Regions from separate parts of the Actinomyces sp. Marseille-P3109 genome, predicted to be linked through region 2. Evidence: riboswitches for the same ligand, from Rfam matches in the RefSeq annotation. Region 2 holds a riboswitch; the other holds the start of a gene.
What was found. A riboswitch is a leader RNA that binds a small molecule or an ion and turns the genes downstream of it on or off. The one in region 2 is predicted to bind ZMP and ZTP.
Positions count from the first base shown of each region.

Region 1: it holds a riboswitch for ZMP and ZTP, as region 2 does, so the genes downstream of both, purH (bifunctional phosphoribosylaminoimidazolecarboxamide formyltransferase/IMP cyclohydrolase) here and glyA (serine hydroxymethyltransferase) in region 2, are expected to answer to the same signal.

Region 1 covers NZ_OOHN01000008.1:1,693,183-1,702,384, reverse strand. Annotated here, with positions in the region: gene sucC (ADP-forming succinate--CoA ligase subunit beta) at 1-304, shown strand, start outside; gene sucD (succinate--CoA ligase subunit alpha) at 308-1,249, shown strand; gene BQ8008_RS07490 (cell division protein PerM) at 1,246-2,499, shown strand; gene BQ8008_RS07485 (hypothetical protein) at 2,557-5,052, opposite strand; ZMP/ZTP riboswitch at 5,399-5,488, shown strand; gene purH (bifunctional phosphoribosylaminoimidazolecarboxamide formyltransferase/IMP cyclohydrolase) at 5,515-7,326, shown strand; gene BQ8008_RS07475 (DUF3017 domain-containing protein) at 7,432-7,731, shown strand; gene BQ8008_RS07470 (dicarboxylate/amino acid:cation symporter) at 7,911-9,202, shown strand, end outside.
Region 2 covers NZ_OOHN01000008.1:381,342-390,543, reverse strand. Annotated here, with positions in the region: gene BQ8008_RS01930 (glycoside hydrolase family 68 protein) at 1-398, shown strand, start outside; gene BQ8008_RS01925 (glycoside hydrolase family 32 protein) at 483-2,237, opposite strand; gene BQ8008_RS01920 (bifunctional methylenetetrahydrofolate dehydrogenase/methenyltetrahydrofolate cyclohydrolase) at 2,278-3,174, opposite strand; gene glyA (serine hydroxymethyltransferase) at 3,171-4,481, opposite strand; ZMP/ZTP riboswitch at 4,547-4,632, opposite strand; gene BQ8008_RS01910 (GTP-binding protein) at 4,690-5,916, opposite strand; gene rpmB (50S ribosomal protein L28) at 5,973-6,212, shown strand; gene rpmG (50S ribosomal protein L33) at 6,209-6,385, shown strand; gene rpsN (30S ribosomal protein S14) at 6,385-6,690, shown strand; gene BQ8008_RS01890 (type B 50S ribosomal protein L31) at 6,833-7,084, shown strand; gene ykgO (type B 50S ribosomal protein L36) at 7,149-7,271, shown strand; gene purU (formyltetrahydrofolate deformylase) at 7,355-8,227, shown strand; gene BQ8008_RS14075 (TetR family transcriptional regulator) at 8,421-8,585, shown strand; gene BQ8008_RS01870 (TetR/AcrR family transcriptional regulator) at 8,815-9,202, shown strand, end outside.

The DNA.
Region 1 (9,202 bases), 1.3 Mb from region 2:
CACCGGCCTGGAGATCGTGGCCTCCGACCCCCAGGTGCGCGCCATCCTCGTCAACGTCTTCGGCGGCATCACCTCCTGCGACACCGTCGCCCAGGGCATCGTGGCCGCCGTTGAGGCCCTGGGCGGGCTGCCCAAGCCCGTCGTCGTGCGCCTGGACGGCAACAATGCCGAGACCGGCCGCGCCATCCTGGCCGAGGCCGCCATCGACGGTGTCACCGTCGTCGACACCATGGACGGGGCCGCCGACGTCGTCACCGCCATCGCCGAGCAGATCAGCGGTCAGCCCGCTGCCAAGGAGGCCTGAGACATGAGCATCTTCCTGACAGAGACCGACCGCGTCATCGTCCAGGGCATGACCGGCTCCGAGGGCCGCAAGCACACCACCCGCATGCTGTCGGCCGGCACCAAGATCGTCGCCGGCGTCAACCCCCGCAAGGCCGGCACCACCGTCACCTTCGACATCGCCCCCATCGGTCCTGGAGCCGGCGAGGTTCAGGCCGGAACCGTCGAGGTCCCCGTCTACGGTACCGTCGCCGAGGCCAGGCAGGCCACCGGCGCCGAGGTCAGCGTCGTCTTCGTCCCGCCGGCCTTCGCCAAGGGCGCCGTCGTCGAGGCCGTCGATGCCGGAGTGCGCCTCGTCGTCGTCATCACCGAGGGCATCCCGGTGGCCGACGCGACCTGGATGCGCGCCTACGCTGCTGCCCACGGCGTGCGGATCATCGGCCCCAACTGCCCGGGCATCATCTCCCCGGCCCGCTCCAACGTGGGCATCACCCCGCCCGACATCACCGGGCCCGGCCCCCTGGGCCTGGTCTCCAAGTCCGGCACCCTGACCTACCAGCTCATGCACGAGCTGTCCGACCTGGGCTTCACCACGTGCATCGGCATCGGTGGGGACCCGGTGGTCGGCACCACCCACATCGACGCCCTGGCCGCCTTCGAGACCGACCCCGACACCCGTCTGGTCGTCATGATCGGTGAGATCGGGGGCGACGCCGAGGAGCGGGCCGCCGCCTACATCCGTGAGCACATGACCAAGCCCGTTGTCGCCTACGTCGCCGGCTTCACCGCCCCCGAGGGGCGCACCATGGGCCACGCCGGCGCGATCGTCTCCGGCTCGTCGGGCACCGCCGAGGCCAAGAAGACCGCTCTGGAGGCCGCCGGCGTCCGGGTGGGCCGTACCCCCAGCCAGACCGCGGAGATCGCCCGCGAGCTCTACCGTCAGCTGGGTGGCGAGGTGAGCGCTTGAACCTGTCGCGGTCGCGAGTCGGTGCCCTGACGTCCTGGGCCCTGTGGTCCCTGCGCGTCGGGATCGAGTCGGTCGGCCTGGGCTGGCTGGTGGTGGTGCTGCTGACGGTGGCCGTGTCCATGGCGACCTCGAGCCTCAGTGCCGCGGCCGCCCTGAGCGCCGGTGAGGCCCTGCGCGCCGGAACCGCCCTGTGGGGCCTCGGCTTCGGGGGAATGGTCACCTCGTCCTCAACCGACCAGGGCACCCTCGGCCTGCCGCTGCTGGGACTGACCCTGGCACAGGTGGCCTGGACCTGGAACTGCGTGCGGAGGGCCCGCCCCACGCGGCCTCTGGCCGGGGCGGCCATCGTCGTCGCCGCGACCACCGTCGCGGTCCTGGCCTGCCTGACCGGTTCCCAGGGGCTGAGTACCTGGCCGGCGGTCGGCGGCATCGCCGTCATCACGAGCGTCGTCGTCGCCGTCCGGCTCCAGCGCTCCGGCAACGGCTGGCCGGCCCTGACCCGATGGTGGGCTCGCCGTCCCCACTGGGCGGGCCCGGCCCTGTCACTGGCCTACGGCGCCGCCCGAGCCTTGGCGCTTCTGAGCCTCCTGGTAGGGGTCGTCGCCGTCTTCATGGGAGCCGGCCGGGTCTCGGTCCTGCACGACGCGCTGTCCGGGGGAGGTGTTGTCGCGATGGCCGGTCTCGTCCTGCTCCAGCTCGCCTGGGTGCCGACCATGCTCATCTGGGCCTGCTCCTGGCTCATCGGCGCCGGCTTCTCCGTGGGGACGGGAACGGTCTTCGCTCCCGACCGCGTGGTGGCCGGCCCCGTCCCCACCCTTCCGCTGCTGGGGCTGCTACCGACGGCGCCGCTGAGCACCCTGGGCCTGTGGCTGCCGCTCGTGGTGACGGTCGGCGCCATGGTGGCCGCCTGGAGACGCCGGGCGGTCCTCAACTCCCTGCGGGTGCGCCACGCGGTCAGTGCCGCAGGGACCGCCGCCCTCCTCGTGGCGGTCGGTGTGGGCCTGCTGTGCCTGGCGGCCTCCGGCTCCATGGGACCCGGCCGCATGACCGACGTCGGCCCACAGGTCCTCTACACGGTGATCCTCGTGTTCGTCGAGGTGGGGGTCGGTCTGGCCGCCATGGCGATTCTGGCCCATCCCTACACTCGCACCTGGGCCAGGGGAGCCCTGCCCGAGTCGAGGCTGCCCGTCTCCCGTCGTGCTCAGGAGGCGACCGAGGCCGACGGCGATTCGCAGGACGCCGGGGCATAGCCCCGAGCGCTCCGCCCCGCCCGACGGCGTTACGGGGACGCGAGCCGCCTGCTTGGGCTATCGGGCCGGAGCATCCGTGCTGCTCAGAGCCCTGATCGCCGCGTCCACGGCCTCGACGAGCTCGGGCGTCACCGCGAGGGCCGCCGACCCGGCCCGGTAGGTCATCCCGGGGATGGGGGTGTAGAGGACGTTCGCCTCCAGGCTCGCGCGCCCCTCCTTGAGGGCCTGCCACAGGTCGGGTGCGTCGTGGAGGAACCGCGTGACGCGCTCGTCGGAGGCCAGGTGCTCCAGGACGTTGTCGGCCGACTTGTGCGCCGCCCGGCCAGGCAGCCTGCGGGGAGGAATGTCGGTCTCGTCGTCGTCATCGATGGTGGGGGCCGCCCCCTGGTACTCGACGACGACCAGCTGGTCCCCGTCGGATGAGAGCGCCAGCGCGTGGACGGGGCTGTTGACGGGCCGCTGGTCGATGGCGCTGCCGCGGAAGGCGTCGGTGATCCGCAGCCCCTCCAGGATGGCGAACTGCTCGCCGTTGCCGGTGTTGAGCCGGCGTGAGAGGTCCAGGATCTCGGCCTGCTGCTCCGCCACCGAGGCAGCCAGATCGCGCATCTCGCCGACCACGCGCGAGTCCGCCCCGGAGGCGGCCAGGTCGGCGACGGTCTCATCGAGCCTGCTGGGCTCGAGGGCATCGACGCCGACGACGCCCAGGGACTCGGCGAGCTTCTGGAGGCGGTCGATATCGGCCTCGACGGCCACTTGTCGCTTGGTACGCGCCGTGAACAGGTCCTGGCTCTCGGAGAAGCTCTCAGCGGTCCGGATCCGCCGGTTGACCGAGAGCTCGGCGGCCAGGTCGGTGCCGCCGCCCGCCGGGCTCGCGCTCAGGGCCGAGCGCGGCATGTAGGTCGTCGCGAAGTCCAGCAGGCTCAGGGACGCCTGTCCGGGAGTGAGGGTGAGCAGGTAGCCCATGAGACTGGTGGACGAGGGCGCCGTGCTGATGCGACGGCCCGGTGCTCCCAGGGTCAGGATGAGGGAGAGCCCCATGGCCACCGCGGCCAGCGCCCCGATCGCGTAGAGCAGCCCGTGGGTGCCGCTCAAGCCGTCCCACCACTGGGAGAACAGACGCGGCAGCGCTGAGAGGAACAGGTCGTCCTCGGTGTCCTTGAGCTCGGGGGCGAGCTGCCAGACGGTACGAACCTCGTACATGCAGCACAGGAGGAACAGCACGACGCTGACCACCAGGATCCCCAGACGGAAGCCCTGGCGGGCATTCGGCTCATCCCCCGGCGTCGTGGCCTCCATGGCATCGGCCCGTACGCCGCGCACCTGCTCGGCGGTGGCCCGCCCGGCCCGCATGGCGTAGAGACGCCCCTGGCGCAGGTCCCCGTAGGCGCCCCAGGTGACGGCCAGGTCACCCCAGGTGAAGTTCGCCAGTGCCACCACTGAGACGATGAGGGCGCGCACGAACGGCGGAGCCTCGGTGAGGTTGGGGTAGCGGGGCGCCGGCGCTCCGGCCACCGTCCAGCCGTGCACGCCGGCGTAGGCGCGGCGGTGGGCGTCCAGGAGCAGGCAGGCGGCCATGAGGATGACGGATAGGGGGATGGCGCTCAGGCCTCCGCCATTGATCCGCCACAGGAACATGAGCAGCGCCGGGAAACCGCCTCCGGAGTCGCCCTGGCCGAGCTGCTGGGCGATCCTGGCGATGTAGGTGGCGTGGTCGCTCACTGACTGCAGGATGACCAACGCCGGCAGTATCCAGGCCACGACCCGCAGCCACACGAGGTTCTTGGCCCCTTCGAAGGCCGGCGAGTCCTTGAGGCGCCACAGCGTGATCGCCAGCGCCACCGCCATGGTGATGTTGGCGGTGCTCACCTGGTTGCTCACCGCCAGGACGTTGCTGCCCTCCTGGGTCATGGACCCGGAGGTCCACGGATTGAAGGAGAACGGCAGACGCCCGTTGCCCAGGACCGAGGAGAGCAGGCTGCTCTCCTCAAGAGCCCGGATGCCGTCCTTGACGGCCGTCAGGCCGGCACCGGCTGCGAATCCGAGCAGGGCCCAGTCGGAGGCCGCCAGGCGGCGCATCCGGCCCGGGGCCAGGAAGACCACGAGGACCAGGGGCACCAGGGGACTGAGCACGTCAAGGGCGATGGTCAGGGCGATGCTCATCCCGTTGCCCATGACGGACAGTCCTGCGCGGGTGCGTACCGCGCTCATGATCATGGCCACGATGAACGACCACACGGCGCCGACGCCGTACATGAGGACCACCGAGCGCCAGTTGATCGTGCGGGTGCGAGCCAGCAGGGCCACCACCATGAGGCACACGGCCATGAACGCCGCCGGGACCGTCGCGTAGGCCAGCCGCGGCACCATCACCAGGGCGGCGATGAGCAGCGGGATCATGAGGGCGTAGGCTCCGCGCACCACCAGGTTCAGAGCGCTGGATAACCCCGGGTGGCGGCTCCACCAGCGCCGGTAGGCGGAGGCGGCCTCCTGCCACCGCTCAGGGGGAGTCCCCCGATATACCGGTGTTGCTGCGATGTTGATGGGCGCAGTCATGTTGCGGACTGTATGCCGTATCTAAAGCCGCTTGCAAGGAAACAGGCCATTCGGTTGGGTGGTTCGCCGGCAGCGACACGGCCGGCGGTGACGTGGGCGCCGGACTGCCGATCCTCAGGCGGCGCAGGTCTTCCCGGTCAGGGTCTCCACGCCAGGAGCCTCGGCGCGTTGGCCGCCAGTGGGGCGTCGCCGGTGAGCGGGAGACGGTCGTGGTCCACGTGGCCGCTTACGGAGTCATGGGCGATGGTGAGGCCCTGCTGCTTGAGGCGCTCGGACGCAGGACCGGGTATGCGTCGCAGGCTCGCCGCCCGATCCCGGTCGCATGACCGGATCCACCCGATAGGATGAGGGCGGCCGCGACTGGCGAGGGTGGGGCACCACCGGGGAGTGGCCGAGGCCGTCCACGTACGGGACGTCGCCCGCCTGGGCGTCCCGCCCACCGAACGCCGCACCAGGAGCAGCATGTCCTCCCAGCCCGCCCAGTCAGATCAGACCTCCTGCCAGACCGCCTCCACCCCGGTGCCCACCGCCCACGTCCCCACCGAGGGCCTCGTCAGCCCCGACCGCGTCCCTGTGCGCCGCGCCCTCGTCTCCGTCTACGACAAGACCGGCCTCGTCCCGCTCGCCCGGGCCCTGGCCGACGCCGGCGTCGAGCTCGTCTCCACCGGCTCCACCGCCGCCACCATCGCCGACGCGGGCCTGGCCGTCACCCCGGTGGAGGAGGTCACCGGCTTCCCCGAGTGCCTTGAGGGACGGGTCAAGACCCTCCACCCGGCGGTCCACGCCGGCATCCTCGCCGACCGCCGCAAGCCCGACCACCTCGACCAGCTCCAGGCCCTGGGCGTGGCCCCCATCGACCTCGTCATCGTCAACCTCTACCCCTTCACCGACACCGTCGCCTCCGGGGCCCCCTTCGACGCCTGCGTCGAGCAGATCGACATCGGCGGCCCCGCCATGGTGCGCGCCGCCGCCAAGAACCACCCCGCCGTCGCCGTCGTCACCAGTCCCGGCCGGTACGACGCCGTCGCCGCCGCCGTGCGCGAGGGCGGATTCACCCTGACCGAGCGCCGCCGCCTGGCTGCTGAGGCCTTCGCCCACACCGCCGCCTACGACGCCGCCGTGTCCACCTGGCTGGCCGGCCAGGTCGAGGCCGACGCCGCCGCGGACGAGACCGGTTCCGGCGAGCCGGCCTCCCTGCCCGCCTACGTCGGCGTCGGCTACGAGCGCCTGGCGAGCCTGCGCTACGGGGAGAACCCCCACCAGCGCGCCGCCGTCTACCGCACCGCCGGGGCGAGTGGGGGAGTGGCCGGTGCCCGCCAGCTCCACGGCAAGGCCATGAGCTACAACAACTACACCGATACCGACGCCGCCGTGCGTGCCGCCTATGACCACGGCCAGGCCGTCACGGTCGCCGTCGTCAAGCACGCCAACCCCTGCGGCATCGCCGTCTCCGCCTGCGGTGACGTCGCCGAGGCCCACCGCAAGGCCCACGCCTGCGACCCGGTCTCCGCCTACGGCGGCGTCATCGCCACCAACGCCACCGTCACCGCTGAGATGGCACGCCAGATCAAGCCGATCTTCACCGAGGTCGTCGCCGCTCCCGCCTTCGAGGGCGAGGCCGTGGAGATCCTGTCCACCAAGAAGAACCTCCGTCTGCTCGTCGTCGAGCCCCCGCTGCGTGAGGGCTATGAGATCAAGCAGGTCTCCGGCGGTGCCGTCATCCAGGAGCGTGATGTGCTCAGCGCCGAGGGCGACGACCCGGCCACCTGGACGCTGGCCGCCGGGCCGGAGGCCGACGACGCCCTCCTGGCCGAGCTGGCCTTCGCCTGGCGCTCGGTGCGCGCCGTGCGCTCCAACGCCGTCCTCCTGGCCCACGACGGCGCCACCGTCGGCGTGGGCATGGGACAGGTCAACCGTGTCGACTCCTGCAGGCTGGCCGTCGAGCGCGCCAACACCCTGGGTGCCCGATCCACCGGAGACGCCGCCGCCGACAGCCCCCAGAAGGAGAAGGGCGCCGTCGGCGGGGCCGACGCCACCGAGGTCCTGGGGGACTCGACTGGTGACTCATCCGCCGTCCCGGAGCGCGCCCGCGGCGCCGTGGCCGCCTCGGACGCCTTCTTCCCCTTCGCCGACGGGCTCCAGGTGCTCATCGACGCCGGGGTGCGCGCCGTCGTCCAGCCCGGAGGGTCCATCCGCGACCAGGAGGTCATCGATGCCGCCCAGGCCGCTGGCGTCACCATGTACCTCACCGGCACCCGCCACTTCGCCCACTGACCCTCCGGCGGCCTCGTGCCCGGAGGTGGGAGCGACGGGCGCGAGGCCGGTTGCCCGGGAGGAAGGTCGTGGACCGACGCCCCGCGCGCCGATAGGCTCATCACCGTGACTCACGACCCGCATCCCCAGCAGGCCGAGCACAAGGAGCCCTACCGCACCATCTGCGTCGTCCTCGTGGCCATCGGCCTGGCGATGGTTCCCGCCATCGCGCTGCTGGGACACCGCCGCATCGCCGTCCTGTGGGCGGCCACCGGGATCCTGGCGCTCGCCATCGTCAGGATCCAGCGTCCCGACGGCACCTGGCTGGCAGCGCGCAGTCGCCTGTTCGACGTCGTCTTCGGCATCTGTCTGGCCGCGGTCCTGTTCCTCCTGTCCCCCTACGTCAACCTGCCCCGCGTCATGTGACCCGGTTCGCCGGTTGTCTTCGGTAGGCCTTCGCCATTGGCTCACCCCACGATCCGCTGTGATCTGTGTCGGCCCGGTGCCCATTTGCCGAACCGAAGCGGCGTTGTAACCGGCCGGTATGGCACGCTGGGCCCATTCACGACGTTTTGTCACATTGCTTCACACACTGAAGGTCCCCTATGTCACGCAATCCCTCGGCATCGCCCTCACTGGGTTATCGTCTCAGCCACAGCATCCTGACCTGGGTCATCGGCGCCATTGTCCTGGCCCTGCTCGTGGGGTCCGTCCGGATCGGTGGCCACCCGATCATCCCCAAGGCAGTCGGCAACGTCTTCGCGACCTTCTCCGACCTGTTCGGCCAGTTCCTCAACTTCGCGATCCCGCTCATCATCATCGGTCTGGTGACCCCCGCCATCGCCGACCTGGGACGCGGCGCCGGCAAGTGGCTCGGCATCACCACTGCCCTGGCCTACACCTCCACCCTCTTCGCCGGCTTCCTCACCTTCCTGGTGTGTGCGGCCACCTTCCCCCGCCTGCTCGCCGGGACCTCCCTGACCGACGTCGCCAAGCCCGAAGGGGCCCTGAGCAGCTACTTCACCGTGGAGATGCCCCCGCCGGTCGAGGTCATGACCGCCCTGCTGCTCTCCTTCATCCTCGGGATCGGCCTGTCCATGGTTCCCCGAGGAGTTCTGCGCAAGGGCTCCATCGAGTTCCGGGCCATCATCACCCGACTCATCGAGCGGATGATCATCCCGTTGCTGCCGCTGCACATCTTCGGCATCTTCCTCAACCTCACCTACACCGGCGCCGCCGGCTCGGTCATGAAGGCCCTCCTGAGGGTCGTCGTCGTGGTCCTCATCCTCGAGGCCGTCATCCTGGCGATCCAGTTCGTCGTCGCCGGGGTCATCGGCCGCAAGAACCCGTTCAAGGCCCTGCTCACCATGGTCCCGGCCTACCTCACCGCCCTGGGCACCTCCTCCTCGGCGGCCACGATCCCGGTGACCCTGCGTCAGACGAAGAAGAACGGCGTCTCCGACGCGGTGGCCTCCTTCACCGTCCCCCTGTGCGCCACGATCCACCTGGCGGGGTCGACCTCGAAGATCTTCGCCTTCGCCTTCGCGATCGTCCTCACCCAGGACCTGCACGTGAGCACCGCCCAGTGGGCCGGGTTCATCTTCATGCTCGGCATCACGATGGTGGCCGCGCCGGGCGTGCCCGGAGGCGCCATCATGGCGGCCACGGGCCTGCTGTCCTCCATGCTCGGCTTCAATGACCAGCAGGTGGCCCTCATGATCGCCACCTACATCGCTCTGGACTCCTTCGGCACCGCCACGAACGTCACCGGTGACGGCGCCATCGCCATCATCGTTGACCGTATGGCGGGCGGCTCCGTCAATGACGAGGGCGACCCGGAGAACGTCCGCGAGCTCTCCTTCGACGGCATGGCCTACCTCCACGCCGTCAGCGTCGA
Region 2 (9,202 bases):
GCGTCTACGGGTTCGTGGGCGACGGGCTGCGATCGGACTACAAGCCGCTCAACCAGAGCACGGGTATCGCGCTGGGCAACCCGATCAACCTCAACTTCAACCCGGGTAAGCCCTACTCGCCGGACTTCAACCAGAGTCCCTACACCTACCAGTCCTACTCGCACTATGTGATGCCCGGCGGCCTGGTGGAGTCCTTCATCGACTCCATCGGCGGCAACAAGGATGGCAACCCGGTGCGCGGGGGCTCACTGGCCCCGACGGTGAAGATCAACATCTCCGGGGACACCACCTCGGTGGACCGCACCTACGGCACCAACGGCCTGGGAGGGTTCGGCGACGTTCCCGCGGACCGGGCCCGGACCAACGGCGGTGACACCCGCCCGCAGCGCCTGAAGTAGGCGCCGCTGGCCAGCATCACCCAGAGATCATGGCGGGGTCGCCGGAACATCTGTTCCGGCGACCCCGCCTCTTGAGCGTGTTGCCTACAGGGCCCCCGCCAGCGGGGTGAGGCTGCCCGAGGCGATGGTGGCCGTGCCCGCGGCACCCAGGACGATCTCCTGACAGCCGGGATCGGTGAAGACCAGGAGGCTGCCGACCGTGGCGCCGTCGTCGACGAAGACCTCGAGGCTGGAACGATCGAGGTAGAGGTGCAGGCGCACCGTGGAGCCGGTGGGGCGGTAGCTGACCTCGCGGCGCAGAGCGAAGTCGGTGGTGGTTCCCTCGTCCTTGCCGTCGATCTGTGTGAGACCCCCGTTGGTACGGTCCAGGTAGAGGGTGCCGGCCGAGACGTTGACGCCGACACGCACCTCCTGGACCGAGCCGTCGACCTCTCCGCGGGCGAGTCCCAGCCAGGCCTCGGAGGCCTGGGAGACGTCCAGGGTCAGGTCGATCTCGACCGTGCGCCCCTTGCCCAGCTGCGTCACTGCGGCGTCGGCGGTGTCGGTGGCCGTGAGACCGGCGAGGTCGGTGGCCTTGCCGCGCAGCGCGTCGAGCTCGGGGATGGGCTTCTGGACGAGGACGCGTTGACCGTTGAGGGTGGTCAGGGACAGCTCGCGCGGGATGCTCATCTCGCCACGCCAGTCGCCAGTGGGGAGCGAGTAGGGGTAGTTCCAGTTGCCCAGCCAGGCCATCCACACACGGCGGCCCTCGATGTTCTCGAAGCTCTGTGCGGCGTAGAAGTCCTGGCCGGCGTCGGTGAACCGGGTCTCGTGGTCCTCGGGGAAGAAGACGGAGCCGTCGAAGTCCCCGATGAAGTACTGGGCGGTGGAACCGGCCGTCTCCTCGTTGGCACCTACCGAGAGGGTCATGACCCAGCGGGTGCTGCCGTCGCTGGTGTCGGTCAGGGGGAAGAGGTCGGGGCACTCCCACACGGCGGCGTGGGAGCCGATGCCCTGGCCGAAGTCACTGGCGTGGGTCCAGGCCTTGAGGTCTCTGGAGCGGAACAGGGAGACGTGGTCGCCGACGGAGACGATCATGACCCAGGCCTGGGAGCCCTCGTGCCAGAAGACCTTGGGATCGCGGAAGTCCTTGCGCCCGTCGTTGGGGATGACGGGGTTGCCGGAGAAGCGCTGCCAGGTGCGGCCCCGGTCGCTGGAGTAGGCCAGGGACTGGGCCTCACCGCCCTCGGTGGAGGTGTAGACGGCCACCATGCCGCCGCCCTTGACCAGGCCGGAGGTGTCGGCGCCGTCGACGACGCAGCTGCCGGACATGGCCAGCCCCTGCGAGTCGTGCTCCAGGGCCGTGTACGTGCGCTTCCAGTGCACCATGTCCGAGCTGATCGCGTGGCCCCAGGTACCGTCCTGCTGGTGGAAGAGGTGGTACTCGCCCTCGTGGAGGACCAGGCCGTTGGGGTCGGCGAGGTTCCCCTTGGTGGGGCTGTAGTGGTAGGCGGGGCGGTAGGCGGCCGAGGCCGGCGAGTCCTCCGTGTCCGTGGAGGTGGGGAACCAGTCGACGCAGCAGCGCCGGTCTGAGAAGAGCGAGAGCGCCTGGAGGGCTACTCCCACGATGAGGACACCTGCCCCGGCGGCGCCCAGGATCAGGGTCCGACGCCGCAGGCCGGCCTTCTGCGGATGCGGGTTCTGAGAGCCGTTCATGTCCGGTGCGTCCTGAGGCTCCAGAGGACCCGCATCCGGCTGAGTCGGCTCGGACTCCGAGGCCTTCGCGGAATCAGGCGACTCAGCCGGGTCGACGGGCTGGTGGGACTGGGAGGGGTGGGCGCCGTGGGACTCGTCCGTCATGGTCCCAAGGTTATCGACCGGTCAGGCGAACGGCGCCCCTTTAGAGTGAGCGCTCCGCGGTCTCGACCACGTTGGCCAGCAGCAGGGCACGGGTCATGGGCCCCACGCCGCCGGGATTGGGTGAGAGCCAGGAGGCGACCTCGTCCACGCCGTCGGCGACATCACCGGCGATACGTCCCTTGCCGGTGGCTGGGTCGACGACGCGCGAGACGCCCACATCCAGGACGACGGCACCAGGAGTCACCATCTCCGGGGTGATGATGCCGGGGCTGCCGGCCGCCGAGATGACGACGTCGGCCCGGCGCACATGGTCGGCCAGGTCCGTGGTGCCGGTGTGGCAGATGTCGACGGTGGCGTTGACGTCCTTGCGCCCCAGGAGCAGGCCGATGGAGCGGCCCACCGTGACGCCTCGGCCGACGACGCACACGTTGCGACCGGCCAGGTCGATGCCATGGCGCTCCATGAGCTCGATGCAGCCGCGCGGCGTGCAGGGCAGGGGCGAGTCGATGGGCCCCGAGGCCCGCAGCACCAGACGCCCCAGGTTGGTGGGGTGTAGACCGTCGGCGTCCTTGGCCGGGTCGACGCGCTCCAGGATCGCATTGGTGTCCACGCCCGCCGGCAGCGGGAGCTGAACGATGTAGCCGGTGCAGGTGGGATCCGCGTTGAGGCGGTCGACGGCGGCCTCCACCTCGGCCTGGGTGGCGGTGGCGGGCAGGTCCTCGCGGATGGAGAGGATGCCGACCTCGGCACAGTCGGTGTGCTTGCCGGCGACGTACTTGACGCTGCCGGGGTCCTCCCCCACCAGGACCGTGCCCAGGCCGGGGGTGACGCCGCGCCCACGCAGCGCCGCGACGCGTTCCTTGAGCTCTGCCTTGAGGGCGGCGGCCGTGGCCTTGCCGTCCAGGACCTGGGCGGGCCCGTTCCAGGGGGCCCTCACTGGTCCAGTCCCGGGTAGAGGGGGAAGGCGTCGGTCAGGGCGCGCACACGGCCGCGCAGGGCGGCCAGGGTCTCGTCGTCGGCGGTGCCGGCGGCACCGTGAATGAGGGTGGAAGCGATGATGTCGGCGACCTCGGTGAACTCGGCGTCGCCGAAGCCGCGGGTGGCCAGGGCGGGGGTGCCGATGCGCAGGCCGGAGGTCACGCGCGGGGGACGCGGGTCGAAGGGGACGGCGTTGCGGTTGACCGTGATGCCGGCGGTGTGCAGGAGGTCCTCGGCCTGCTGGCCGTCCAGGGAGGAGTCGCGCAGGTCGACCAGCACCAGATGGACGTCGGTGCCGCCGGTGACGAGGCTGACGCCGGCGGCGCGCACGTCGTCGGCCCCGAGACGCTCAGCGATGATGGCGGCGCCGCGCACGGTGCGCTCCTGGCGCTCACGGAACTCCTCGGTGCCGGCGATCTTCATGGCCACGGCCTTGGCGGCGATGACGTGCATGAGGGGGCCGCCCTGCTGGCCGGGGAAGACGGCGGAGTTGAGCTTCTTGCCCCACTGCTCTGCGCGGCTGGACAGGAGCATGCCGGAGCGGGGGCCGCCCAGGGTCTTGTGGACGGTGGTGGACACGACGTCGGCGTGCGGGACGGGGTTGGGGTGCAGGCCGGCGGCGACGAGCCCGGCGAAGTGGGCCATGTCCACCCACAGGGCGGCGCCGACCTCGTCGGCGATGGCGCGGAAGGCGGCGAAGTCGAGGTGACGGGGGTAGGCCGACCATCCGGCGATGATGACCGTGGGGCGCTCGCGCAGGGCGGCCTCACGCACCTGGTCCATCTCGATGCGCATGGTGGTCTCGTCCACGCCGTAGGCGGTGGCGTTGTAGTTCTTGCCGGAGAAGTTGATCTTCATGCCGTGGGTGAGGTGGCCGCCGTGGGCCAGGGACAGACCCAGGAGGGTGTCACCGGGGGTGGCCAGGGCGTGGAGGACGGCGGCGTTGGCCTGGGCCCCGGAGTGGGGCTGGACGTTGGCCCACTCGGCGTCGAAGACGGCCTTGGCGCGCTCGATGGCCAGGGACTCGGCGACGTCGACGACCTCGCAGCCGCCGTAGTAGCGGCGCCCGGGGTAGCCCTCCGCGTACTTGTTGGTCAGGACCGAGCCCTGACACTCCAGGACGGCCCGGGGAACGAAGTTCTCCGAGGCGATCATCTCCAGGGTCTCACGCTGGCGGGCGAGCTCTCCGGTGAGGACCTCGGCGATATCGGGGTCGAGCTCGGCCAGAGGCTGGTTCAGGGACGGGGTGACGGCTTGCGCGGTCATGTCTCTCCTCAGGTGTGGGGGCGCACGCTGCGCCGTGGCAGGCGGCTGTGCGCGCACTGGTGGCGATCCGTGGCCCAGGCGGGCGACCCCGGAGTCGTGTTCGTGCCGCTCCCCGGTGGTGATCCACCCGGCGCCAGTCGCGACGGACATACCCTATCGCGCCGGGGCGGGGATGCGTCACGCGAGTCTCCCGCCTCGGGACGGGCGGTCAGCTCTCCTGGCCGAACCAGTCGCCCAGGCCGTCGTCGGCGCCGATCCAGGCCAGGGCCTGGGCCATCTCCTCAGGACGCAGGAGGATCCGGGCGAAGGCGCGGCGCACCTGCTCGCGCATCTCCTCATCGCCGACGCCGGTGACCACGAGGTGGCAGCGGGGCTCGGCGGCTGCGTCATCGCCGGCACCGGACGGAGCGCCTGGGACCTCGGCCCAGGTTCCGGCGTCGCCGACGCTGAGGGCGCCTCCGGCGACCTCCCACATGCAGACCCGGCCGGGTCGGCTGGGCAGCCAGAAGCAGCCGCGAGCGCACAGGCCCTGGCCGGCGAGGTCGACGACGAGGGAACGCAGGCGCTCGGGGTGGAAGGGCAGGGAGGCGCTGAGGTCGAGGGTCCACACACCGTGGTCGTCGGGGCCGCCCCAGGCGCTGGTGGTGGCGGGGTGGATGCGGCTCAGGGAGGCGGCGGAGTCGTGGGTGAGGCCGGTGAGGGTCTCCAGGAGGGGCGCGTCCAGGCCGGGGAGCAGGAGGGCGTCGTGGGGGCGCAGGTGCTCGATGAGGTCGGCGCCGGCGAGATCCTCGTCGCGCCCGAGGGCCAGGACGACGTCGGCGTAGCCGAGGTTGGCCAGGTGGACGGCGCCCGTGCAGCGGCAGTCACCGGGGAAGGCGGCCAGCAGGCGGTGCTCGAGGAGCTCGTCCAAGGCGGTGGTGGCGTCCAGGACGTGGGCGGCTCCGGCCAGTCTCACACCGGTGTCGGCGAGGTCCTCGGCCAGGCGGGGCAGGAGGTGAGCGAGCTCGATGGCCGCCGGCAGGAGGATAACGGTGGTGCCGCCCGGGTCCTGGGTGGCGCGGTCCTCGGCAACGGCGACCAGGACCTCGCGCAGGGAGCAGGTGGGGCAGGTGTAGGGCATGGGGACGTCGAGCCTGACCGGGTCGTCGTCGAAGCCGTCAGCCGAGCTGTGGCTGACGAGCCGCACCAGATCGTCGTCGTCTCCATCGCTGCTCGCGGTCTCGTCGTCGGCGCCGAAGTGCAGACCGGCGCGGATGACGACGGCGTCCTGTCCGGCCAGGGCGAGGTCGACCAGGTCCAGCAGGGCGGGGTCGACGGCGCCGATGACGGTCAGGGCGTGCCGGCCGTCAGCTCCGGTGTCGGCAGCCGGGGTATCGGCAAGGGTGGCGAGGTCATCGGAGAGATCAGAGGAGAAGTCATCCGAGGTATCGGTCACGAGGGGCCTCCAGAAGAGTTGACGAAACTGAGAATCATTCTTATATCATGCTTGTCATGACCACCTACTGCCAAGTCACGGGAGCCCGGCCGGTCTTCGGCCGGTCCGTCTCCCACTCGCACAAGCGCACGTCTCGGCGCTGGGACCCCAATCTGCAGCGCAAGCGCTACTGGGTGCCGTCGCTGGGGCGCACCGTGCGCCTGACGGTGTCCGCCAAGGGCATCCGTACGATCGACAAGCTGGGCATCGACGTCGTCGTGGCCCAGATGCTCGCCCGAGGGGAGAAGCTGTCATGAGCGGTGCCAAGGGAGGCAAGGACCTGCGGCCGATCATCAAGATGGTCTCCACCGCGGGCACGGGCCACACCTACGTGACGCGCAAAAACCGCCGCAACACCCCCGACCGTCTGGTGCTGCGCAAGTTCGATCCGGTGGTGCGCCGGCACGTGGAGTACAAGGAGTCGCGCTGATGGCCAAGAAGTCCAAGATCGCCGCCGAGCTGCGGCGCCAGCAGGTGGTGGCGCGCTACGCCGAGCGCCGGGCCGAGCTCAAGCGGGCCTCGGTCAACCCTCACCTGAGTCGGGCCGAGCGCGATGAGGCGATGGCGGCACTGCACGCGCTGCCCCGGGACGCCTCCCCCACCCGCCTGCGTCGGCGCGACGCGGTCGACGGCCGCCCGCGCGGGCACCTGCGCGTCACCGGGACCTCGCGGGTGCGCTTCCGCCAGATGGCGCTGCGCGGCGAGCTGCCGGGCATCGTCAAGTCCTCCTGGTAGGCGGGCGTGGGCGCGGCCTCTTGAGTCCACTCCCGCCAGAGCCTCACGGCGCGCCGCACTTGCAGCCACCCCCTCGCAGCCCCGCCGCAGGCACCCGTTCACCACGTCAGCATTCACATTCACCCCCATCCAAGGAGCTCGTATGCGCCCTGGGATCCACCCCAGCTACCAACCCATCGTCTTTCGCGACAAGTCCGCCGACTTCGCCTTCCTGACCCGTTCGACCCTGACGTCGTCAGAAACCATCGTGTGGGAGGACGGCAACACCTACCCGGTCTACGACGTCGAGGTCTCCAGCGCCTCGCACCCGTTCTGGACCGGCCAGGGCAAGATCCTGGACACAGCCGGCCGGGTGGAGAAGTTCGAGCGCCGCTACGGCAAGCGGAAGCGCTAATCGCACAGGCGGGGCGCCCCGCGCTCAGGCATCACAGCACAGGAAGAAAAGAGAAGGAGTAGCCATGAAGGTTCGTGCCTCGATCCGATCCCTGGCCAAGCAGCCGGGGTCCAAGGTGGTCCGACGCCGCGGTCACACCTACGTCATCAACAAGAAGAACCCTCGCCTCAAGGCCCGCCAGGGCTGAGCCGGACCATGAGACGCCGCCCATCCGGGACCGGCACCTGAGCCGTTTCTACGGCCGAGGCCGGTCCCGGTTAGGCTGAGACCATGGCTCTCTCCACGGCGCAACCCGACTCCGCCGCCCACTTGGTCCTGTCCCTGTCCTGCCCCGACCGTCCGGGCATCGTCCACGCGGTCACCGGCACGCTGGCGCGCCGCGGTGGGAACATCACCGAGTCCAAGCAGTTCGGGGACTCCTCCACCGGTCTGTTCTTCATGCGGGTCCAGGTGCTCACCACCGTGCCGCGCGAGGAGCTGGAGAAGGATCTGGCCGAGTTGGCCGGCGAGTACACGATGGAGTGGAGCCTCGATGAGGTGGGGCGCGCCATGCGCACCCTCATCATGGTCTCCAAGGAGGGGCACTGTCTGACCGACCTGCTCTTCAGGGAGCGCAGCCAGGGGCTGCCGGTCGACGTCGTCGGCGTGGTGGGCAACCACGAGACGCTGCGGGACGTCGCCGAGTTCTACGGGGTGCCCTTCCACCACATTCCGGTCACCAAGGAGACCAAGGAGGCCGCCGAGGCCGAGCTGCTGAGGCTGGTGGACTCCCTCGACGTCGAGCTGGTGGTACTGGCCCGCTACATGCAGATCCTCTCCCCCGCCCTGTGCGAGCGACTGCACGGGGGCGTCATCAACATCCACCACTCGTTCCTGCCGTCCTTCAAGGGGGCGCGCCCCTACGCCCAGGCGCACGAACGCGGGGTCAAGCTCATCGGGGCGACGGCGCACTACGTGACGGCGGACCTCGATGAGGGCCCGATCATCGAGCAGGACGTGACGCGGGCCAGCCACGAGGACCCGGTGGCCATGCTCCAGGCCAAGGGCCAGGACGTCGAGCGCCGGGTGCTGGCGCAGGCGGTGCGCTGGCACACCGAGCACCGGGTACTGCTCAACGGGCACCGCACCGTCGTCTTCGCCTGAGCACGGCACGGGCCCGCCACCAACCCGCGGTCTTCCCACCACTGGCCCATCACGACGACGGCCGGTCACCTCACTACAGGACGTAGGACCATCACGCACCCAGGTCTAGCCAGACGTACCGACACTCACTCGCGTAGAAAGGAGAACTGGGGTGCGGCATACCGAGGAAGAGGCCTGAGCAACCCGCACACACATCCTGCTCGCAGCACTGGACTCGTTTGCCCGAGAAGGCTTACAAGAGGCGAGATACAAGCAGAGCGACTCCGCAGCGGGAGTGACTCGAGACTGGGTCCACCGCCACTTCAAGAGCAGAACCAACTTGCTGCAAGAAGCTCTCGAACTCGGATGGCGGATCTAGAGCGAGAGGCTTCTCGACCGCGTTGATCAGACCGGTACCCCGACACACCAGGTCCGCAGCTTCATCGTGGGCTACATCACCCTGCTGCACGAGGGCGGTTTAAAGCACTCGCCGCGAGCACAGCCGTCGAGGCAGGGCATATGAGTCAACAGCGACCCACGACCGAAGCATCCTCGTGAACGGCTGGGAGTTGTTGACCCCAAACTGAGATACGTGCTAACTTGTATATATGAGACGAACCGCTGAAGACGCGGCAAAAACCCGCGTCGCGCTGCTGAAAGCAGCACTAAAATCCTTCGAAGAGAAGGGGTGGCGGGGGGCAACATTCGAGTATGTCGCAGAGCGCGCAGGCGTCACGCGCGGCGCACTGAACCACCATTTCCGCGACAAGCAGGCCCTACTGACCGAGGCGCTTGAATGGGGCTGGAGCGATTATGGACAGCGTTTGTTTGCTCAGGACAATGGCGCGGCAGACACATCGGCCCACGATGCACTGAAGGCGCTGCTGACTGAGTTCACTCGACTCCTCACTGGCGACGCGCGATTCCGCGCCCTGGCATCAACGACAGTCCTCGTTGCCCCACAAGCCCTTGAGTATTCCGAACATAACAGCGCCC